Regions from separate parts of the Mesorhizobium argentiipisi genome, predicted to be linked through region 3. Evidence: riboswitches for the same ligand, from Rfam matches in the RefSeq annotation. Region 3 holds a riboswitch; each other region holds the start of a gene.
The links. Region 3 has a riboswitch for thiamine pyrophosphate ahead of thiC (phosphomethylpyrimidine synthase ThiC). Riboswitches for the same ligand answer to the same signal wherever they lie in the genome.
Positions count from the first base shown of each region.

Region 1: another riboswitch for thiamine pyrophosphate. It lies ahead of thiB (thiamine ABC transporter substrate binding subunit); the one in region 3 lies ahead of thiC (phosphomethylpyrimidine synthase ThiC).
Region 2: another riboswitch for thiamine pyrophosphate. It lies ahead of thiC (phosphomethylpyrimidine synthase ThiC); the one in region 3 lies ahead of thiC (phosphomethylpyrimidine synthase ThiC).
Region 4: another riboswitch for thiamine pyrophosphate. It lies ahead of thiC (phosphomethylpyrimidine synthase ThiC); the one in region 3 lies ahead of thiC (phosphomethylpyrimidine synthase ThiC).

Region 1 is NZ_JAPYKO010000038.1:44,955-50,809, reverse strand. Features, by position in the region: gene O7A05_RS31030 (ABC-F family ATP-binding cassette domain-containing protein) at 1-852, opposite strand, end outside; gene O7A05_RS31025 (thiamine diphosphokinase) at 854-1,498, opposite strand; TPP riboswitch at 1,637-1,742, shown strand; gene thiB (thiamine ABC transporter substrate binding subunit) at 1,786-2,796, shown strand; gene thiP (thiamine/thiamine pyrophosphate ABC transporter permease) at 3,031-4,653, shown strand; gene thiQ (thiamine ABC transporter ATP-binding protein) at 4,650-5,438, shown strand; gene O7A05_RS31005 (M48 family metalloprotease) at 5,591-5,855, shown strand, end outside.
Region 2 is NZ_JAPYKO010000005.1:166,251-172,105, forward strand. Features, by position in the region: gene O7A05_RS10525 (beta-ketoacyl-ACP synthase III) at 1-484, shown strand, start outside; gene panD (aspartate 1-decarboxylase) at 543-995, shown strand; gene O7A05_RS10535 (EAL domain-containing protein) at 1,343-4,045, opposite strand; TPP riboswitch at 4,246-4,362, shown strand; gene thiC (phosphomethylpyrimidine synthase ThiC) at 4,468-5,855, shown strand, end outside.
Region 3 is NZ_JAPYKO010000003.1:442,209-448,063, reverse strand. Features, by position in the region: gene O7A05_RS07520 (thiamine phosphate synthase) at 1-90, opposite strand, end outside; gene O7A05_RS07515 (thiazole synthase) at 87-860, opposite strand; gene thiS (sulfur carrier protein ThiS) at 862-1,059, opposite strand; gene thiO (glycine oxidase ThiO) at 1,028-2,029, opposite strand; gene thiC (phosphomethylpyrimidine synthase ThiC) at 2,026-3,891, opposite strand; TPP riboswitch at 3,998-4,114, opposite strand; gene O7A05_RS07495 (potassium transporter Kup) at 4,784-5,855, shown strand, end outside.
Region 4 is NZ_JAPYKO010000002.1:216,842-222,696, reverse strand. Features, by position in the region: gene O7A05_RS04000 (aspartate aminotransferase family protein) at 1-301, shown strand, start outside; gene O7A05_RS03995 (hypothetical protein) at 314-1,546, shown strand; partial or broken gene O7A05_RS03990 (FkbM family methyltransferase) at 1,543-2,300, shown strand; TPP riboswitch at 2,986-3,101, shown strand; gene thiC (phosphomethylpyrimidine synthase ThiC) at 3,206-5,050, shown strand; gene thiO (glycine oxidase ThiO) at 5,054-5,855, shown strand, end outside.

The DNA of each region.
Region 1 (5,855 bases), on a different contig from region 3:
CTCGATCACCAGCTTGCCGGATTCGGCGGCGTCGCTCGCCACCATGGTGGCGGTGCCCTCGGCGCCGCGATGGCTGCGGAAGCGCTGGCGCATGGTCTGCAATTCGCCGAGGCGGCGCATGTTGCGCTTGCGCCTGGCGGTCACGCCATAGCGCAGCCAGTGCTCCTCGCGCACGATCTGCCGGCCGAGCTTGTGCTGGTCGCGCTCTTCCTCCTCCAGCACCTGGTCGCGCCATTCCTCGAAATGGGCAAAGCCCTTGTCCAGCCGCCGCGTCTGGCCGCGATCGAGCCAGACGGTGGCGCGCGAGACGCGCTCGAGAAAGCGGCGATCATGCGAAATCAGGATGACGGCGGAAGAGGTGCGGGCAAGCTCTTCTTCCAGCCATTCGATGACTGACAGGTCGAGATGATTGGTCGGCTCGTCGAGCAGCAGGATGTCGGGCTCCGGCGCCATGACACGCGCAAGGGCCGCGCGACGCGCCTCGCCGCCGGAAAGGTCGTTCGGCCGTTCCTCGCCGGTCAGGCCGAGATGTTCCATCAAATAGGTGGCGCGATGCGGGTCGTCGGCCGGGCCGAGGCCGGCCTCGACATAGGCGCGCACGGTGGCGAAGCCATCCATGTCCGGCAGCTGCGGCAGATAGCGGACCGTCGCCGAGGGCTGCCTGAACACCTCGCCGTCCTGCGGCTCGATCATGCCGGCGGCGATCTTGAGCAGGGTCGACTTGCCCGAACCGTTGCGTCCGACCAGCGCGATCTTCTCGCCGGCGGATGCGCTGAGCGCCGCGCCGTCGAGCAGCGGGGTGCCGCCGAAGGTCAGTTTAATGCCGTCAAGATTGAGGAGTGGCGGCGCCATATCAGCTTTCTGGAAGGGGATAGGGGTGGGCCAGAAGCAGCGCCCGGCCGCGCTCCAGCGCGATGCCAAGCTGCCCTTTGACCTCGTTTGATATAGTGAGCGAGGAGCCGAACGCCACCTCGACGCGGTCGAGTGGCCATTTGGCGCCGGTGACCGTCAGCCCGGCGAGCTCCGAGAAGCCGAGCACCGAAAACAAGGTGCCGTCCGCATAGTCGAAGGCGGCGCTGCCCGGCAAAACGGGAACACCTTCCTGCGCGCCGCTGGTCAGCAGCACCGTCGTGCCCGCCTCGGCCAGCCGCACGGCCAGCGCCAGATGCAGGAAAGCATGGTCGGCGCGCTTGCCGCCGAAGGCGCCAGCCAGAACGAGGCTGGTGGCGCCACGCTTAAGCGCTTCCGCTATAGCGAGCTCGCCATCGGTGATGTCCTTCTCGGCCGGGAAGACCTTTCGGGGCACCGCGGCGAGATCATCCGGCAGGTTCGCCGGCACGGAATCGAAATCACCGACCCAAAGCTCCGGCATCAGGCCGAGCATGCGAGCGTGGCCGATACCGGCATCGGCGGCGATGACGCGTGAGCCTTCGATCTGACGTTCGAGCCGGGGCGTGCGGATAAGGTCGCCGCCAAGCAGGATGGTGAATGTGCTCATGGGCGTCGCCCTTACCAGCCCTGCCCGCGAAACGGAAGCCGGACAGCCCGCGCTTCGGTTGCGAGTCCGCTGCCCCGGGACATTATCTGCCCGGCAAACTTCCGCTTGCGCCGCGCTTCGGCCGGGCCTATCTGTCGAAACGCTCTAACGGGGTGCCGGACGTGATCCGGCTGAGAGGCAATCAAGCCAACCCGCCGAACCTGATCCGGTTTGTACCGGCGGAGGGATTAGACGTTTCGGACCATCCGGCGCCTCAATTCCTTGTCACCAGAACGAAGGAGGCGCCGATGCGCTCGCTATTGTCCCAGCTTGTTCTCGCAACCGGTCTTGTTTCGCTTCTGGCGGGCGTCGCGCCTGCCGAGGCAAAGGACAAGCTCACCGTCTATACCTATGAAAGCTTTACCGCCGATTGGGGGCCAGGGCCTGCCGTCAAGAAGGAATTCGAGGCCGAATGCGGCTGCGATCTCGAATTCGTCTCGGTGGCCGACGGCGTGGCGCTGCTCAACCGCGTCAAGCTCGAAGGCGCCGGCACCAAGGCCGATATCGTGCTCGGCCTCGACACCAATCTCACTGCCGACGCCAGGACTAGCGGCCTGTTCGCGCCGCATGGCGAAGTGTCCGGCATTGACGTGCCCGGCGGCTGGAAGGACGACACTTTCGTGCCTTTCGACTATGGTTATTTCGCCGTCGTCTATGACACGCAGAAGCTGAAGAACCCGCCGAAGAGCCTGAAGGAGCTGGTCGAGGGTAGCGGCACGGACAAGATCGTCATCCAGGATCCGCGCACCTCGACGCCCGGACTCGGCCTGCTCTTGTGGGTGAAGTCGGTCTATGGCGACAAGGCGCCGGAAGCCTGGGCCAAGCTCAAGCCGAAGGTCTTGACGGTGACGCCGGGCTGGAGCGAAGCCTATGGCCTGTTCACCAAGGGCGAGGCGCCGATGGTGCTCTCCTACACCACCTCGCCGGCCTACCACATGGTGGCCGAGAACACGGAGCGCTATCAGGCGGCCTCTTTCGAAGAGGGCGAATACCTGCAGATCGAGGTTGCCGGCATCACGACGACCGGCGCGAAGAACCCGCTGGCGCAGAAATTCATCGCCTTCATGACCGGACCGGAATTCCAGGACATCATTCCGGAAACCAACTGGATGTTCCCGGCCGGCAAGACCGACAAGCCGCTCAACCCGGCCTTCGACAAGCTGGTCAAGCCGACCAAGACCTTGCTGTTCAGCCCCGAGGAGGTGGCGGCCAACCGCAAGGCCTGGGTGGATGAGTGGCTGGCGGTGATGAGCAAGTAGGACGCAGGTGGCGCTTGAACACCCCTCTGTCCTGCCGGACATCTCCCCCGCAAGGGGGAGATCAAGCGCTTTGTCGGTTTCGCCAATCTCCTGCGCTGCAAGAGTGGCGCGGCGATCGAAGCTGCTAATCTCCCCCCTTGCGGGGGAGATGGCCGGCAGGCCAGAGGGGGATGGGCGGGAACTCGACGCGGATAATCCTTCCGCTCAAACCAAGCCCCTGTTTGGTTAGGGGAAATGCTGGCGTCCCGTCCCAAAGACTCTCGCGTCACCGCCGGTGTCGTCGCGCTGGCGGCCATCACGCTGCTCATCGGCGGTGCCTTCGCTGGGCTCGCTGTCGAAGCCGCGCAGGATCTCTCCGGCGCTGCCGCCGCCTTCGACGGCTACCTCCTGCGCGTTGCCCGCTTCACGCTGTGGCAGGCGGCTCTGTCGACGCTGCTCTCGGTCGCGCCGGCGCTGCTCGTGGCGCGCGCTCTGTCGAGGCATCCGGCTTTTCCAGGTCGCGGCCCGATCCTGCAATTGTTCACCGTGCCGCTGGCATTGCCAGCCATCGTCGCCGCGCTCGGCGTCTTGGCGCTCTACGGTCGCGCCGGATATTTTGCCGGCGCTTTCGCCCGGCTTGGCGGCGCAGAGTGGCCGGGAATCTACGGCCTCTCCGGCATCCTGGTCGCGCATGTCTTCTTCAACCTGCCCCTGGCGACGCGCCTGTTCCTCGAGGCGCTCGGCACCGTCCCCGCCGACCAGTGGCGGCTGGCGAGCCAGCTCGGCATGGGTGTCCGGCCGGCCTTCCGGCTGATCGAATGGCCGGTGCTGCGGGCGGCCCTGCCGGGGATTGCCGGGCTGGTCTTCATGCTCTGCATCACCTCCTTCACCATCGTGCTGACGCTGGGCGGCGGTCCGGCCGCGACGACGCTGGAGGTCGCCATCTACCAGGCGCTGCGCTTCGATTTCGATCCCGCGCGCGCCGTGGTGCTGACGCTGCTGCAGATCGCGCTGACCTTCATCGTGGTCGTCGCTCTCACACGGCTCGGCGCCAACACGGTCGGCGACGCCAATCTGCCGGTCGCGCCGCGCCGCTACCTTTCAGCGGGCCGGCTCGAAACCGTGCTGAATGCCGGCCTCATCGCGCTTGCCCTGCTGTTCGTCGCCGGACCGATGGCGGCGACGCTGCTTTCAGGCCTCGAGGCCGATCTCGGCCGGCTGGCGGGCGAGGAGGCGGTGCGCCGCGCGACCCTCACCAGCGCGGGCCTTGCCTTGCTTGCGGCGCTGCTCAGCGTGACGCTGTCGCTGGCGTTGATTGAGGCGCGGCGCGCGCTGGCCCTGCGCCGCCGCTCGGGGAACACCATGTCGCTGCTCGAACACGCCGCCGACACCGGCGCCGGCTTCGTGCTCGTGGTGCCGCCGATCGTGCTTGGCGCCGGCTGGTTCCTGGCGCTGCGCCATGTCACCGATGTTTTTGCCGTCGCCCCGGTCATGGTCGTCGCCGTCAACGCGGTGATGGCGATGCCCTTCGCCATCCGCGCCATTCGCCCGGCCTATGACGCGGCGAGCGAACGACATGAGCGGCTCTGCCTGGCGCTCGGCATATCCGGCTGGAACCGGCTCAGCCTGATCGACTGGCCGTCGCTGAGGCGGCCCTTGGCCACCGGCTTCGCCTTTGCCATGGCGCTGTCGCTCGGCGATCTCGGCGTGATCGCGCTCTTCGGCAGCGATTCCGTGCAGACCTTGCCCTATCTGCTTTTGGCACGCATGGGCAGCTACCGGACAGCCGACGCCGCGGGACTTGCCTTGCTGCTTGGCCTTGTCTGCCTGATGCTGGTGGTCGCCGCCGACCGGCTGGGGCGGGAAGGAAAGCGATGACGACGACCATTAAGGGCGCCGCCGCGCAAAAGCGCCTCACCGTCGCGCTGGATGACGTCTCATTCAGCTATGGCGAGTCTTCGTTTCGCTTCAATGCCGAATTCGCGGCCGGCAGGATCACCGCCATCATGGGGCCGAGCGGTTCCGGCAAGTCGACATTGCTCAATCTGATAGCCGGCTTCGAAACGCCCGACACCGGCAAGGTGCTGATCGGCGGCATCGATGTCGGCGACACGCCGCCTTCGGCGCGGCCGGTGTCGATGGTGTTCCAGGAAAACAATTTGTTTGCGCATCTTTCCGTTGAAGCCAATGTCTGGCTCGGCCGCTCGCCATCGCTGAAACTCGGCGACGCCGATCGCATTGCCGTCGCCGAGGCGCTGGCGCGGGTTGGCCTGGCGGGCAAGGAAAAGCGGCTGCCGCGCGAGCTTTCCGGCGGCGAGCGGCAGCGCGTGGCGCTGGCGAGGGTGCTGCTGCGCGACCGGCCGGTTTTGCTGCTCGACGAGCCTTTCGCGTCGCTCGGCCCGGCGCTGCGCGAGGACATGCTCGACCTTGTCGCCGGCATCCACGTAGAGCGCAAAATGACAATCCTCTTCGTCACGCATCAGCCGGAAGATGCACGCCGCATCGGCCAGGACGTGGCGTTTCTCGATGAAGGCATGATCGCGGCGACCGGGCCGGCCGACGATTTCTTCGATCGGTCTGGACCGGATGCGTTCAGGCGCTATATCGGCGATCAAGGCGGCACCGTTGCCGGATCACAACATATTGCCCGGAAGCGGACATAATTTATGGCCAAACCGGCAATGGGCGATCCGGCGTTTCCTTGCCTTGTCCGGGGAGTATGGCTAGGTCCGGCCATGCTGGTCCGGCTGGGCCGTGATTTGCCGAAAGATTTGGAAAGGAAGCCGACCTGTCGAGCGGCGCTAAGAAGGTGTGGATGAAGCCGCTGGCACGATTTTTCGCGCTGGCGAGCGTTGCCTTGCTTGCGAGCTGCCAGATGTTCACGCCGCCGGACGTGCAGGAGAGCGGCTTCCAGCCTTCCGACAAGCCGATCACCGTCGACAATGTCGTCGCCAATGCCAAGCTCGCCGAAATGGCGAAGGCGCAGCATCCGCGTATCCTGGCGACCTATGGCGGCGAATATTCCGACCCCAAGCTGGAACGCATGGTGGCCAAGGTCGTCGGCAATCTCACGGTGGTGT
Region 2 (5,855 bases), on a different contig from region 3:
CGGTCCGTGCGATGACCCGGATCGAGGCATTCTCAGTGCTTCGGTGGATTCCGACGGCTCGCGCTACGGGCTGATCCAGATTCCCGCCGGCGGAAGCAACACCCCGTTCCATGGCGACCTCGACCTAGAGCAGACCCGGATGACGATCACCGACGGCCGCGAAGTGTTCGCCAAGGCGGTGGAGATGATGACTGCCTGCTCGCAGGACGCGCTCACAGCTGCTCGGATGCGGCCGCAGGACATCGATCGGTTCGTGCCGCATCAGGCCAACGCCCGTATTTTTGATGCTGTTGGGCGCAACCTAGGCGTTGCCGATCGTGCCGTCGTCAAGACGATCGCTGAATACGGCAATTCCTCCGCCGCGACGATCCCTCTGTCGCTGTCGCTGGCCAACCAGACGGAGCCGTTTCGGTCTGGCGAAACAATACTTCTGGCGGCGGCGGGCGCCGGCTTAAGCGGCGGCGCGCTTGTGGTTGGAATCTAGCGGACCACGCTCCAATGACGACCTGCCGGATCGAGATGCGAAGGAAAAAGAGGATCAAATGCGCAAAATCGTAGCCGGCAAACTTCATGGCATTCACGTCACCGAAGCAAACCTGAATTACCACGGATCGATAACGCTGGACCCTGACCACTGCGAGGCAGCAGGAATACTGCCCATGGAATTCGTGGAGATTTGGAACAAGAATTCCGGTGCCCGAATTTCGACCTATGTCATTCTTGGCGAACGCGGCTCGCGATGCTGCATTCTCAACGGCGCCGCCGCCCGCACCTGCCAGCCCGGCGACCAGATTATCGTCTGCAATTCCGTCTATTTGGACGAAACCGAAATCACCTTGCTGAAACCGCGGATCCTCATGTTCGACCAGGACAACCGCATACGCGATCGCCTGAGCTACTCGGTCGAGCTTGATTCACATGGCCGATACAGTTTCTCCATCCTGGATGAAGCGAACGCGCCTTTGGCCATTCCTGTCCTGGTCTCCGGCACCTGACGTGGCCGCGACACATCCGCAAGTGGCTACTTCGCCGCTTGCCGCAATACTCTTGTGTTGCCGTGACAGTCGCGGGTACCGGCCGATGGCATTGCAGACAGCCTTGATGCTACCTGCTGCCGCCTAACGCAGCCCCCCTGCTTGAGCAGGCTGAATATGTCGTGCGGCTTGAGTGAAGCGATCGGAACCTCGTCGACATAAAGCCGAAAGCGCTTGCTGCTGATTGGACCATTGATGAACAATGGTGTTCCGACCCGATTGTGGCGTGGCGCCGCCAGGAAGGTCATTATCTGGGCTGCGCCATGTCGGTTAGGCTTTGGTCTAGTTTAGAATTTCGCCGACGGATCTTACTCCATCGACGTGTGACCGCCTTGCTCCTTGTTGAGCAATTTCGCGATGCCTTGGGCGGAGACCGGCTTGCTGAAGTGATAGCCCTGCATCTCGTCGCAATTGTTCTTGCGCAGGAACGCCACCTGGTCGTTCGTCTCCACGCCTTCGGCAATGACCCTGAGATTGAGTTTCTGTCCAAGCGAGATCACGGCGCTGGCGACAGCCTGATCGTTCTCATCGGTAACGAGATCGTTGATGAAGGACTTGTCGATCTTCAGCCGCGCCACCGGAAAAGTCTTCAGTGCGCTGAGGCTCGAATACCCGGTGCCGAAATCGTCGATTGAGATCTGCACGCCGAGGCTCTGCAGCGCGTTCATCGTCGACACAGCCATGTCGACATTCTGCATGATCAGGCTCTCGGTCAGTTCGAGCTCGAGATATTTCGCCTCCAGGTCGCAGTCCTTCAGCGCGTTGACCACGCGATTGATCAGATTGCTTTCCTTGAACTGTCTTGCCGACACATTCACGCACACCACCATCGGCGGCAGGCCATCATCCTGCCAGGCCTTGTTCTGCCGGCAGGCTTCGTGCAGCACCCAGTCACCGATCGGCACGATCAGGCCGGTCTCCTCGGCCAACGGGATGAACTTTATCGGCGAGATTAGCCCCAGGCTCGGATGTTTCCAGCGTATCAGCGCCTCGACAGCAAAGACATGGCCGGAGCGAAGGTCGACCTGCGGCTGGTACAGCAGCGTGAATTCGCCGCGTGCCAGCGCATTGCGCAATTCCTCCTGCAGCAGGAATCTCTCATGGCCGCTCGAATTGAACTCGGGCGCATAGAACTGGACATTGTCGCGGCCAAGCTCCTTGGCGCGGTACATCGCTGCATCGGCATTGGCCAGCAGCGCATCAGCGGTTGCGCCGTCATCCGGATAGTTGGCAACGCCGATGCTGGCTGTCGTTCTCAGATGATGTTTGCCAAGATGAACTGGCTCGGCGACCGCCGCCCGGATCTTCTGCAAAGTCTCGGCCACAAGCTCGGCATTCGGCTCCTGGTCGAACAGGACGACGACGAATTCGTCGCCGCCCAGCCGCACGACCGTATCGGTCGCCCTGACGCATTCGACCATGCGGCTGGCGACGGCCTTCAACAGCAGGTCTCCCGCGTTGTGGCCGAGCGTATCGTTGACCAGCTTGAAATTGTCCAGATCGATGAACACCACGCTCACCCAGCGGCCGTAGCGCTGGGCATAAAGGATGGCCTGAGAGAGTCTGTCGCCGAGCAGGGCGCGATTGGGCAGCCCGGTCAGCGTGTCGTGGTTGGCCATGAAATGGATGCGGTCTTCGGCAAGCTTGCGCTCGATGGCAATGCCGGCGATGCGGGTGGTGAAATCGATGAGATTGCTCTCGGCCTTTGTCGGCTCGCGCACCGTCTTCGAATACATGGCAAAGACGCCGAGCACCACGCCGGTATGCGACAGGATCGGCGTCGACCAGCAGGAACGGTAGCCATAGGGCCTCACCAGATCGCGAAAATCCTCCCACAAGGGATCGCTCACAATATCGATGACGATGACAGGCTCGCGCCGGTAGGCGGCGGTGCCGCAGGAGCCGACCTTGGGGCCGATGCGGATGCCGTCGATGGCGTCGGTGTAGTCCTTTGCCAGGCTGGGCGCCGCGCCGTGCCGCAGATGGGCGCCGTCGGCGTCGAGCAGCAGCACGGAGCCGAAGATATCGCTAAGCTGCGATTCGATCAGCCGCACGAGCCGTTCGAGCACTTCTTCCAGCGGCGCGCTCGTCGCGATCATCTCCAATATATGCGCCTGGCCGCTGCGCAGGTCGTCGGCCAGCTTGCGCTGGGTGATGTCGTGGGCAATGCCGACCAGGCCAAAGACCCCGTTCTCGGCGTTCCTGAGCGGCACCTTAGTCGACGACATCCATTTGCCCGCGCCCGAGGCGTCGACGATGAATTCCTCCTTGTCGATCATCGGCTGGCCGCCGCGCAGCAGAGCCTGCTCGCTGGCGCGGAATTGCCGGGCCAGCTCTGGGGCATGCAGGTCGAAATCGCTGAGGCCGATCATCTCGCTCGGGTCATGTCGGCCATGGTCAGTCGCAAGTGCCTTGTTGACGACGACGAAGCGGCTTTCGGTGTCCTTGACCCACAGATAGTCGGGAACCCAGTCGATCAGCGCCTGTAGCGAAACACGCTCGCTGACCATCACGCGGCTGGCGGCGAGCTCGGTGATGTCTTCATGCGTGGCGATCCATCCGCCGTCGGGCATCGGCTGATGAATGATCTGGATGGTGCGGCCGTCGTTCAGCTCGGCGGTCCAGTTGGTCGAACCGTTGCTTGAGTTGATCGAACGGGCAAAGGCGAGGTAGGCCTCGCTCTCCATCGCAGATGTCCCTGCGGCGACCCGGTGTTCGATGATATCGGCAAGTGTCATGCCCGCCTGCAGCTTTCCTGGCGAGATGCCGTAGATCTCGGCGTAGCGGCGGTTGCACAGGATCAGCCGTTCAGCGACGTCGAAAAAGCAGATGCCTTGCGAGATGTTGTCGATTGCCGTCTCGAAGCGCCTGGCCTGGGCTTCGAGCGTGGCGATGGTGGCCTTGAGCTCGCGCTCCAAGTCTTCGTAAGCAGCAACGGCCAGCTTCGACAGCGCTGTGATTCCCGCCTGGTCCGCCGCCTCGGCACTTCGTTTCGATGATTTCGTGACCAAGCAGCGTTCTCCGGTTCAGGAGCAAGCAACATTGCTTGTTGGCACTAAACCACCGATTGTATTGGCAGATGCCTAATTTTGGGTGAATTCGTGCCGGAGCGCCCGGCCCCACCGATCAGCCGGGCGGATTTTGTCGGCCGGCGATTTCCCCCCGCGAACCGAATGCGGTTGACAAAAGGTGACGGTCCCGTTCAATTCGACGCATTCACCAGGGGAGTCCCGGCAAGGGGCTGAGATACTGCTGGCTTTCGCGGCGCAGTGACCCGTTGAACCTGATCCAGTTCATACTGGCGTAGGGACGGTGCAAGCGCTTTGCGGGAGTTCATGCCCGAAGACCTGTCTTAAGCAGGTAGATCGAAGCGTCTTTTCATCCTTCCGGCACAGAACTGGGTCTCCAATGCAAATGAGCAAAGGAGCCTCAAATGAATGCCTTGACCCCCGCCGTGTCGACGGGACCGCTGCCCGCCTCGCGGAAAACCTACAAGCCCGGCGCCATCCACCCGCAGATCAGGGTGCCGATGCGCGAGATCGCCGTCCACCCGACCGCCGGTGAGCCACCGGTCACGGTTTACGATCCGTCCGGCCCTTATACCGACCCCGCTATCGAGACCAGCATCGAGACCGGCCTTGCCCGGCTTCGGCAAGACTGGATCGTGGCGCGCGGCGATGTCGAATCCTATGACGGCCGCCATGTCAGGCCGGAGGACAACGGCTTTGCGACCGGTGAGCGCCTGACGCCGGAATTTCCCATTCGCAACCGGCCGCTCAAGGCCAAGCAGGGCAAGGCTGTGACTCAGCTTGCCTATGCCCGCGCCGGCATCATCACGCCCGAAATGGAGTTCGTCGCCATTCGCGAGAATCTTGGCCGCGAGATGCTGCGCGGCAAGCTGCAACGAGACGGCGAGGCCTTCGGTGCCGCGATCCCGGATTTCGTCACGCCAGAATTCGTACGCGACGAGGTGGCTCGCGGACGCGCTATCATTCCCGCCAACATCAACCATCCAGAGAGCGAGCCGATGATCATCGGTCGCAATTTCCTGGTCAAGATCAACGCCAATATCGGCAATTCCGCCGTCACCTCGTCCATGGCCGAAGAGGTCGAAAAGATGGTCTGGGCGATCCGCTGGGGCGCCGACACGGTCATGGACCTGTCGACGGGCCGCAACATCCACAATATTCGCGAATGGATCGTACGCAACTCGCCGGTGCCGATCGGCACGGTGCCGCTTTACCAGGCGCTGGAGAAGGTCGGCGGCATCGCCGAGGACCTCAACTGGGAGGTCTATCGCGACACGCTGATCGAGCAGGCCGAGCAGGGCGTCGACTATTTCACCATCCACGCCGGCGTGCGGCTGCACTACATCCCTCTGACCGTTGACCGGGTGACGGGTATCGTCTCTCGCGGCGGCTCGATCATGGCGAAATGGTGCCTGCACCATCACCGCGAAAGCTTCCTCTATGAGCATTTCGAAGAAATCTGCGACATCTGCCGCGCCTATGACGTGTCCTTCTCGCTCGGCGATGGCCTTCGTCCGGGCTCGATCGCCGACGCCAATGACGCGGCACAATTCGCCGAACTGGAGACGCTCGGCGAACTGACGAAGGTCGCATGGGCCAAGGATTGCCAGGTCATGATCGAGGGGCCCGGCCATGTTCCCATGCACAAGATCAAGCAGAACATGGACAAGCAGCTCGCAATCTGCGGCGAGGCGCCCTTCTACACGCTTGGACCGCTGACGACCGATATTGCGCCCGGCTACGACCACATCACCAGCGGAATCGGTGCCGCCATGATCGGCTGGTTCGGCAC
Region 3 (5,855 bases):
GCGGAGCTGCACCAGCCTGACACCGAGCGGCACCAGCCGTTCGAGCCAGGTGGCGCTGTCGACGATCAGGTAGAAGGGATCGAGCTTCATGAAAACACCGCCCGGCCGAATGTCGGGGTCGATGGCACCGCGACATCGCGCGGTTCGAGCATTCCCGAGCAGAACGCTTCCCGGCCGGCATCGACCGCCTTGCCGAACGCTCGCGCCATGCCGACGGGATCGGCGGCCTTGGCAACCGCCGTGTTCAGGAGCACGGCGTCAAAGCCTAGCTCCATCACGGTTGCCGCGTGCGACGGACGTCCAAGGCCGGCATCGACAATCAACGGAACATCGGGGAAATGACCGCGCATCGAGCGCAGCGCCGTGATGTTGACCGGTCCAAGCGCGGAACCAATTGGGGCGCACCAGGGCATCAAGACCTTGCAGCCAGCCTCCAGCAGCCGCTCGGCGACGACCAGATCGTCGGTGGTGTAGGGGAATACCGAAAAGCCGTCCTCGCACAAGATGCGAGCAGCCTCGACAAGGCCGAACACGTCCGGTTGTAGTGTGTCGTGGTCGCCGATCACTTCGAGCTTGATCCAACTCGTCCCGAACACTTCGCGCGCCATCTTCGCAGTCGTGACCGCTTCCTTGACGGAGTGGCAGCCGGCGGTGTTGGGCAGGATCCTTGTCCCGAGCGATCCAATCAGCGACCAGAATTTCTCGCCGGCCCTGCCGCCTGCCATCTCACGGCGCAAGGAGACGGTCACCACCGACGTGCCCGACGCCCTGACCGCATCGGCAAGGATGGCAGGCGAAGGATATTGAGCCGTGCCGAGAAGCAGCCGCGAGGCAAGCGTCCTGCCGAGAAGCTCGAACATGCTAGCCTCCTTGCATGGGCGAGAGGATCTCGATCCGGTCGCCATCGCTCAACTGGAACTCCGCCCGGTTGGGCTTGTGCACGAGGTCGCTGTTGACGGCCGTCGCCAGCCAGTCGCCTTCATAGTCGAGCGTGGCAAGCAATTCGGCCAGCGTGGCGACGGTAACCTCATGCGCTTTGCCGTTGACGATGAGTTTCATGGGCAAGCTCCTCGGGTTTGTCGTGACTGAAGACAATTTCGGCCGCCAGGCGCGCCATGGCCGGCGCAAGCAGAAAACCATGGCGATAAAGCCCGTTGACCACGACGGTGCCTCCATGGGCCTCGACACGCGGCAGGTTGTCTGGAAAGGCTGGGCGAACACTGGCGCCTGTCTCAATGATGCCAGCTTCGCCGAATGCTGGATGGAGCGCGCAGGCGGCGCTCAGAAGCTCTATCATCGAACGCGCCGTGACCGGTCCAGTGGACTGGCTCTCGATCATCGTCGCGCCAACCATGAAACGATGGCCGGTGCGCGGCACCACGTAGAGCGGAAAGCGCGGATGAAGCAGCCGGACCGGGCGTGACAGCGAGACGTCGGGCGTGTGCAGGATCAGCATTTCGCCCCGAACGCCACGCAACTGATCGTCAAGCGCCGCCATGCCCGTGCAGTCGATCCGGCGATCGAAACCGGAAACCTGCCGGGCATCGACGCCAAAGCGGAATTCGACGCCAATCGCCGCCAGCCTGTCGTGAAGTGCGGCCATCGCCTGGCGCGGATCCAAATGCGCCTCGTCGGGGAAAAGCAGTCCGCGGCGGAACCGACCGGCGAGGTCGGGCTCCAGCAGCGCGATTTCGTCTTCATCGACACGCCGATGACCGCCCGCGCGACTGGCGAACCGCTCGAGTTCGCCTGCGTCGCGCGGTGCCGCAACGACCAGCGTTCCAGCTCGCGTCACCTGTCCGGGCGTTGCCGCCTCCCACCAGTCGGCGGCATCGCGTCCAAGATCCAGCACCGGCTGTTCGGCGCTTTCACGCTCGCACCATGGCGCCAGCATGCCGCCGGCGAACCACGACGCGTTGCCGCCAAGGGATGGCCCTATCTCCACAACTGTCACCGCCGCACCTCGGCTGGCAAGCTCGAAGGCGGCGGTGAGGCCGGCGACGCCGGCCCCTTTGATAAGCACCCTCATGATGGCGCATGCACCTGTGGCATCAGCGGCGCGCCGCTCTCGTCGGTTGGCACGTAGAGATCGCCGCCTTCGCGATATTTCGCCGCCATCGCCGCCATGCCTTCCTTCTGCGCCTCGGCTCGGATGTCATGGGAGATGCGCATCGAGCAGAATTTCGGCCCGCACATCGAGCAGAAATGCGCCACCTTGTGTGCCTCCTTGGGCAAGGTCTGGTCGTGGAAGGAACGCGCGGTTTCGGGATCGAGCGACAGGTTGAACTGGTCTTCCCAGCGGAACTCGAAGCGCGCGCGGGAAAGGGCATCATCCCTGATTTTCGCCGCCGGATGCCCCTTCGCCAAGTCGGCCGCATGCGCGGCTATCTTGTAGGTGATCACGCCAATCTTGACATCGTTGCGATCGGGAAGGCCGAGATGCTCCTTCGGCGTGACGTAGCAGAGCATGGCGGTGCCGAACCAACCGATCATCGCGGCGCCGATGCCTGAGGTGATGTGGTCGTAGCCCGGCGCGATGTCGGTCGTCAGCGGTCCAAGCGTATAGAATGGCGCCTCGCCGCAGACGGCGAGTTGCTTATCCATATTCTGCTTGATCTTGTGCATCGGCACGTGGCCGGGGCCCTCGATCATCACCTGGCAGTCCTTGGCCCAGGCGATCTTCGTCAGTTCGCCGAGCGTTTCCAGCTCCGCGAATTGCGCCGCGTCATTGGCATCGGCGATCGAGCCGGGACGAAGGCCGTCGCCGAGCGAAAAGGACACATCATAGGCGCGGCAGATGTCGCAGATTTCGGCGAAATGCTCGTAAAGGAAGCTCTCCCGGTGATGGTGCAGGCACCATTTGGCCATGATCGACCCGCCACGCGAGACGATACCCGTGACCCGGTCGACCGTCAGCGGGATGTAGTGCAGCCGCACGCCTGCGTGGATGGTGAAATAGTCGACGCCCTGTTCGGCCTGTTCGATCAGCGTGTCGCGATAGACCTCCCAGGTCAGATCCTCGGCAATGCCGTTGACCTTTTCGAGCGCCTGATAGAGAGGCACCGTGCCGATCGGCACCGGCGCATTGCGCACGATCCATTCGCGGATGTTGTGGATGTTGCGGCCCGTAGACAGGTCCATCACCGTGTCGGCGCCCCAGCGGATCGCCCAGACCATCTTTTCGACCTCTTCGGCCATCGATGAAGTGACCGCCGAATTGCCGATATTGGCGTTGATCTTGACCAGGAAATTGCGGCCGATGATCATCGGCTCGCTCTCGGGATGATTGATGTTGGCAGGGATGATTGCACGTCCGCGTGCCACTTCCTCGCGCACGAATTCCGCCGTGACGAAGTCCGGAATCGCGGCACCGAAGGCTTCGCCGTCGCGCTCAAGCTTGCCGCGCAGCATCTCGCGGCCAAGGTTCTCGCGGCCAAGATTCTCGCGGCCAAGATTCTCGCGGATGGCGACGAACTCCATTTCGGGCGTGATGATGCCGGCGCGCGCATAGGCAAGCTGGGTCACCGCCTTGCCTGCCTTGGCCCTGAGCGGCCGGTTGCGAATGGGAAATTCCGGCGTCAGGCGCTCGCCGGTGGCGAACCCATTGTCCTCCGGCTGCACATGGCGGCCGTCATAGGCTTCGACATCGCCGCGCGCCGTGACCCATTCGTGGCGAAGCCGTGCAAGGCCGTTTTCAATGCTGGTTTCGACAGTCGGGTCGGTATAGGGGCCGGACGGATCATAGACGGTGACCGGCGGCTCGCCGGCTGTCGGATGGACGGCGATTTCGCGCATCGGCACCCTGATCTGCGGATGGAGGATGCCGGGCGTGTGGATTTTCCGTGAGGCGGGCAGGGGTCCCGTCGAAACGGCGGGGGTAAGGGCATTCATCTTGAGGCTCCTTTGCTCATCTGCATTGGAGACCCAGTTCTGTGCCGGAAGGATGAAAAGACGCTTCTGTCGACCTGCTCGAAACAGGTCTTCGGGCATAAACTCCCGCAAAGCGCTTGCACCGTCCCTACGCCAGTATGAACTGGATCAGGTTCAACGGGTCACTGCGCCGCGAAAGCCAGCAGTATCTCAGCCCCTTGCCGGGACTCCCCTGGTGAATGGGTCAATTGGACCGAGCCGGTGGCCTTTTGTCAAGCGCATTCGGTCCGGGGCGGTAGGTCGAGTCAGAAGGAAGGCTTGCATAAACAGGACGCGGACCGGCTCGGTCCGCGCTCGATTCTGTCGTAGCGGGGGGCCGATTAAATTCTGGATGCTCATGGTCCATGACAAACCGACCGAAATGCTACATCTGAAACCATGAAGATATTGACTTTCATAAATTGCACGTTGATAGTTGTATCTCGATAACCTCTAGGAACTCGTTAGTTAATGCAAATATTCCTTCGGTATAGCAGATCAATCGACTTCAGTTTAAATGACGTAATGTTGTTTTATTCATAGTTTAAATCTTACAAATTGCTAATTTGCTGGTTGATGGGATAATGGGCTGGTGACATGCCAGCCGACTTCAACATGGCAGTCGATTAGCAATTTCCAGACGCCTCGGCCGATAGCGGCAGTGCAGCGGGCTCCTCCCTCTCCTTGTCGCACCGCCCAATCGGCCGAGGCTGCCCGTCGCAAGGACGCGCGCCTCGGAAATGCAGAATTGCGTTGGCCGTAGAGCACAGCACCCGTGGGAAGCATACGAATGGCTGTCGTGGATTCTGCCAACAGTTGTGACGTTGAGGAACTGGCGGGACATCCCGGCTCGTCTCAAAGTACTGAGTTGTTGATGCTTGGCGCACTCGGTGTGGTCTATGGCGATATCGGCACCAGCCCGATCTATGCGCTCCGCGAAGCGCTGCATGCCTCGTCGGGCGGCAACGTCGCTGATCGCACAGATATTCTCGGCGTCCTGTCACTGATCATCTGGTCGCTCACGATCACGGTGACAGTAAAATACATCATGTTCGTGCTGCGCGCCGACAATCGCGGCGAGGGCGGCGTGCTGTCGCTGATGGCGCTGGCGCGGGGCAGTTTTCCGAAGCGCTCGGCACTGATGCTCGGCATTGGCATCGTCGGCGCGTCGCTGTTTTTCGGCGACGCGGTCATCACGCCGGCGATTTCCGTGCTTTCGGCGGTGGAGGGCATGAATGTCGTTACGCCCGCCTTCCAGCCTTATGTCGTGCCGTTGACACTGGTCGTTCTCGCCATACTGTTTGCAATACAACGCTTCGGCACCGGCGGTGTCGGGCTGGTGTTCGGGCCGGTCACCGCGGTGTGGTTCCTGGCTATCGGCCTGTCCGGCCTCAACCACATCATCGCCGATCCGGAAATCCTGTGGGCGATCAGCCCGTACTATATCGTCGCTTTCCTGATCCATTCGCCAGACGTCGCCTCCATCACCATTGGCGCAGTCTTCCTTGCCGTCACCGGCGGCGAAGCGCTCTATGCCGACCTCGGCCATTTCGGCCGCAAGCCCATGGTGCTTGCCTGGCTCTCGATCGTGTTCCCCTGTCTGTTGTTGAATTATGCCGGGCAGGGCGCCTTCATCCTGGCGAATGGTGGCGTGGTCGGCCATCCGTTCTTCGAGATGAACGGTGGCTGGACGCTGATCCCGATGGTGGTGCTGGCCACCGCAGCGACCGTCATCGCCAGCCAGGCGGTCATTTCAGGGGCTTTTTCGCTGACACGCCAGGCGGTGCAGCTCAACATGCTGCCACGGCTGCAAATACTGCACACATCGGAGAAACAACCCGGCCAGATCTACATGCCGCGTGTCAACCTGCTGCTGGCGTTGGCGGTGGTGATTCTGGTGGTCGGCTTCGGCGAATCGAGCAAGCTCGCCTCCGCCTATGGTATCT
Region 4 (5,855 bases), on a different contig from region 3:
GATCGGGCTCGAGTTCCACGATTTCTCGCAGACCTTGCCGATGGTGCTGCGTCCGGTGGTGAGCGTGCTCGACGACAAGCTGAAGGGCTCGCTGTCGGGCTTCGTCGGTTCGCTGCTGCTGCGCGACTACGACGTGCTCGTCGCCTTTACCGAATACAACCGCAACGTCATCCGGCTCGAGCCGCCGCTGATCTGCCAGCCCGAGCATGTCGACCGCTTCGTCGATGCCTTCGACAGCCTTTTGTCGCGCGGCATCGTGTCGATCGTGAAGGATTTCGTGAAAAGCCAGGTCGGTAAATAGGGGCCGCTGAGGATGCTGACCAGGCCGTCCGCGCCGACCAATCCGCTGGAACGCTTGACCGGTGCCGGCCTGGCGTGGGGCGAGGGGGCTTACGCGAAATGGGCAGCATCGATCGGGGCGATCGCCTTCTCGCTCTATATCCTGCTGACCGCCGCGACCGCCTGGTTCATGCCCGACGCCAACTGGGACATGCTGCCCTATCTCGCGATCGCCGAGGAAAGCGCCTATCCGGATCCCCAGGCGCTGCATGACTATGCCTACGGCACGGTGAAGGCCGGCATGTCGGCGGGTGACTACAAGACGCTGACGGACGATGGCGGCGGTTTCCGCAGCCATATGACGGAGAATGCCGCCGACTTCCGTTCGCTGCTCGGCATGTACCGGATCAAGTTCCTCTATGCCGAAATTCTTTCCGGCCTCAGCCATGTCGTCTCGCCGGTCGAGGCGATGCGGCTGGTGCAAGTATTCTCGGTGCTTCTGTTCGGCGCCATCACGCTCGCCTGGCTGCGCGCGGTAGGCGCGCTGGCGCTGGCGCCTGTCGTCGGCGCCTTGCTGATCATGGCCGATTTCGGCGATTCGGCGCGGGCCTCGACGCCGGACCTTCTGTGCTCGGCGCTGTTTCTTGGCGGTGTCTTCGCCTATGTGCGCAAGCGCGAGGCGGCGACGGCGGTCTTGCTCTTCCTCGCATTCATAGCCAGGCCGGACAACATCGTCTTTCTCGCCATCTTCGCCGTACTGCTTATCGCTTTCCGCGAGAGGGCATGGGGCGCGCTGGCAGGCTTCGCGGCCTCCTTTATCGCCTATTTCGCCATCTCGCACTGGGCGCAGCATCCCGGCTGGTGGCCGCATCTTTGGTTCTCCAGCATCGAGCAGCACTACAATATGGACGGGTTCGAGCCGCCGTTTTCGCTGACGGCCTATCTCAAGGCCTTCGCGGCCTCTGTGGTGCGCGCCATCAACGTCAACAGCTGGGTCGGCGTGTCGGTGCTGGCACTGGCCGGCTGGTTCGGCTTGAGCCGCGCCGGTTTTCGGCTCGACCGCCGCGCCGGGATCCTGCTGGCGGCGCTGGTGCTTGGCGTGCTGGCGAAATTCGCCGTCTTCCCGATCCACGACACCCGCATCTATTTCCCCAATCTTCTGCCGCCCTTCCTGCTGCTGGCCGCGCCGCTGATGGCGCTATGGGCGGCGGCAAGCCAGGGCGGCGGCCGTGCCGCGCTGCAGGTCATTCCCGGAGACAAGTCATGAGCTCTGTGTCCAGCTTTGCGCGCGTTCTCCTGTCGCTCAGCCTGCCTGAGGGTCTGCTCGATCGCGGGCCGGCGTTGCACGGCACGAAGTTCCTGGCCAAGGCGGCGCTCCGGGCACGCTTCGGCGGCAACGGCCAGCCGTTCCAGCTGGTCAATGTCGGCGCCTGCGACGGCGCGCTGTTCGACGACGTGACGCCCTGGCTGCACCGGATCCCCGGAGCACGCGCGATGCTGGTCGAGCCGATCCCCTACAATCAGAAGCGGCTTCGCGCCAACTACCCGGATGCCAGCCGCTTCGTCATGGAGCCGGTGGCGGTGACAAGGACCAAGGGCACGATCACGGTCCACACCTTCGATGCCGCGGCGCTTGAAGCCGGCACGTTGCCGATCGAGTTCATCGGCTGCTCGTCGGTCACCGACACCAATCTGATGTCGGGCAAGAACGCCTGGGGCGAGGCCGACGCCAACTTCAACAAATTCGTGCCGCATCTGAAGGACATCGACGTGCCGTCGGAGACCTTGCAGACGCTGCTCGACCGCACGGCATCACCCACATAGACGCGTTCCTGGTCGACTGCGAAGGCGCCGACTGGATGGTGTTCGAGCAGCTCGACCTTGAGCGCTACCGCCCCGGCATGATCAAGATCGAGGTCGGCGCGCTTCCGGCCGCCGAGATCGGCCAGGTCGTGGTCAAGCTCAAGACCGCCGGCTACCAGGTCGGCTTCCAGGCCGAGGATATCTGGGCCTTCGCCTAAGCTGCATCACCAATCAATCGCTGCAGCGGCAACCCAACCCAATTGCCGTCCGGCCAATTCGCACATTCGCGAGGCGCGTCTCCTCAAGAAGCCCTAATCGGCGTCCGACCTCAGTCCCATCGAATTGACTCGAAGCTGACTTTTCCCGGGTGTATCTTTTTCAAGTCGTTCGTAACGGGGTAGAGGCAGGCGGACGTTGGAAGCGGTATGCTTCCGCCCATATATGAGGAGGCAGGCATGTTGTCATGCGGGGTGGCGGATTCCGACGAACTCACAATCCTCACAAAAGCTCTCAACGATTACTGCGCAAAACATCGAATTGTTCGCGAGAATGAGCGCGAAGAGATAGCCATGAAGGTCATGTGGCTTTTCAGGCGGGGCGTAATTGACCCTGACCAGCTTTCGGAAGAACTTGGGCGGGGTAGGCTGGGATAGGCAACCCCGGCCTTACTGGGCGGCCCGGCCAGAAATCCTGTGTCACCTTGATAAGCTGGTCGGGCCGCTCATGTTCCTGCGCATCAAGCGATCCGTTTTGTAAGAGCCGCGCACCGTCGGCTTCTCTGCTTCTTCGCTTCGATAAGCGCAACGATGTCCGCGATCCCCCAAAGCTTGTCAGTCACGCCAGCGTGACCCACTACCCGGGCCGGACGTGCTTGACAAAACGGCGGCGCCTCGCTCAACTTGAGCCATTCACCAGGGGAGTCCCGGCAAGGGGCTGAGATACTGCTGGCTTTGCGGCGCAGTGACCCGTTGAACCTGATCCAGTTCATACTGGCGTAGGGACGGTGCAAGCGCTTTTGCGGGACTTGATGCCCGAAGACCTGTCTCAAGCAGGCAGACAAAGCGTCTTTTCATCCTTCCGGCACAGAACTGGGTCTCCAATGCAACGAGCAAAGGAGCCTCAAATGAATGCCTTGACCCCCACCGTATCGACCGGGCCGTTGCCGGCGTCGCGCAAAATCCAAAAGAACGGCATCATCCATCCGCAGATCAGGGTGCCGATGCGCGAGATCAGCGTGCACCCGACAGCCGGGGAACCGCCGGTGACGGTCTACGATCCGTCAGGCCCCTATACCGACCCCGCGATCGAAACGGATATCGAAAAGGGTCTTGCCCGCCTTCGGCAAGACTGGATCGCCGCGCGCGGCGATGTCGAAGCCTATGACGGCCGCCACGTCAGGCCCGAGGACAACGGATTTGCGACGGGCGAACGGCTGACGCCTGAATTTCCAGTCCGAAATCGTCCGGTGCGGGCAAAAGCCGGCAAGGCGGTGACACAGCTTGCCTATGCGCGCGCCGGCATAATCACGCCGGAGATGGAATTCGTAGCCATCCGCGAGAACCTTGGCCGCGAGATGCTACGAAGCAGGTTGCAACAGGATGGGGAAGCGTTCGGCGCATCGATACCGGACTTCGTCACGCCGGAATTCGTGCGCGACGAGGTGGCGCGCGGCCGCGCGATCATCCCCGCCAACATCAACCATCCCGAGAGCGAGCCGATGATTATCGGCCGCAATTTTCTGGTGAAAATCAACGCCAATATCGGCAATTCCGCCGTCACCTCATCGATGGCCGAAGAGGTCGAAAAGATGGTCTGGGCGATCCGCTGGGGCGCCGATACCGTGATGGACCTGTCGACTGGCCGCAACATCCACAACATCCGAGAATGGATCGTACGCAACGCGCCGGTGCCGATCGGCACCGTGCCGCTCTACCAGGCGCTCGAGAAGGTGGGCGGCATCGCCGAGGATCTGAGTTGGGAGGTCTATCGCGACACGCTGATCGAGCAGGCCGAGCAGGGCGTCGACTATTTCACCATCCACGCCGGCGTGCGGCTGCATTACATCCCGCTGACCGTCGACCGGGTCACCGGCATCGTCTCCCGCGGCGGCTCGATCATGGCCAAATGGTGCTTGCACCGTCATCGCGAGAGCTTCCTCTATGAGCATTTCGATGAGATCTGCGACATCGCCAGAGCCTATGACGTATCCTTCTCGCTCGGCGACGGCCTTCGCCCCGGCTCGATCGCCGATGCCAACGACAAAGCGCAATTCGCCGAGCTGGAGACGCTCGGCGAATTGACCAAAATCGCCTGGGCGAAAGACTGCCAGGTGATGATCGAGGGTCCCGGCCATGTTCCCATGCACAAGATCAAGCAGAACATGGACAAACAGCTTGCCGTCTGCGGCGAGGCGCCGTTCTACACGCTCGGGCCGCTGACCACGGACATCGCACCGGGCTACGACCACATCACCTCCGGCATCGGCGCTGCCATGATCGGCTGGTTCGGAACGGCGATGCTTTGCTACGTCACGCCGAAGGAACATCTCGGCTTGCCGGACCGCAACGACGTCAAGACCGGCGTGATCACCTACAAGATCGCCGCTCATGCCGCAGACCTCGCCAAGGGTCATCCGGCCGCGAAGATCCGCGACGATGCGCTGTCGCGGGCGCGGTTCGAGTTCCGCTGGGAAGACCAGTTCAACCTGTCGCTCGATCCCGAGACGGCGCGCTCGTTCCACGACGAGACTTTGCCCAAGGAGGCGCATAAGGTCGCGCATTTCTGCTCGATGTGCGGACCGAAATTCTGCTCCATGCGCATCTCCCACGACATGCGCGCGGAAGCGCAAAAAGAGGGGATGGCGGCGATGGCGGAGAAATATCGCGCCGGCGGCGATCTCTATATGCCGGTCGAAACGCCCGGAGCGGAAGAACAGGCTTCGGCGCAGGATGATCGGGGCGCGCGCTGAGTCATGCGCCGTGTCCTTGTCAAAGGCGCCGGTGTGGCAGGCCTCACCGTCGCCCATGAATTAGCCGCGCGGGGTGCGTCCGTAACGGTTGCCGAAATTCGCAGCCAGATAGGCGGCAAGGCCTCCTGGCTTGCCGGCGGCATGCTGGCCCCCTGGTGCGAGCGCGAAAGCACCGAAGAGGCGGTTGTCACTCTCGGCAAAACTTCGGCCGAGTGGTGGGAAAGGACACTGCCCGGGCTCGTGACGAAGGCCGGCACTCTCGTCGTCGCCCATGCGCGGGACGCCCTGGAGCTTGCCCGCTTTGCGGCTCGAACGCGTAACCACCAGTCCGTCGACGAAGAGGCGATTGCGGCCCTTGAACCCGACCTTGCCGGCCGGTTCCGCAAGGGCCTGTTCTTTGCGGGCGAAGCTCATCTTGATCCCCGCCGGGTTCTCGAAGCGCTGGCCAGCAAATTGCGCGCAATGGGCGTCGTCTTCCTCTTCGAGGCGGGCGAGATCGCTCCTTCCGGCTTTGATCGGGTGATCGATTGCACAGGCATGGCGCGGGCCGACGACGATTTGCGCGGTGTGCGCGGTGAAATGCTGATCCTCCACACGCGCGAGGTCTCGCTCGCTCGGCCCGTGCGTCTCCTCCATCCACGCCATCCGATCTACATCGTGCCGCGGGCCGATCATCACTTCATGGTCGGCGCGACCATGATCGAAAGCGATCATGACGGGCCGATTACCGCCCGTTCGCTGATGGAGCTCCTCAACGCAGCCTACGCACTTCATCCGGCGTTCGGTGAGGCCGAAACCGTCGAGA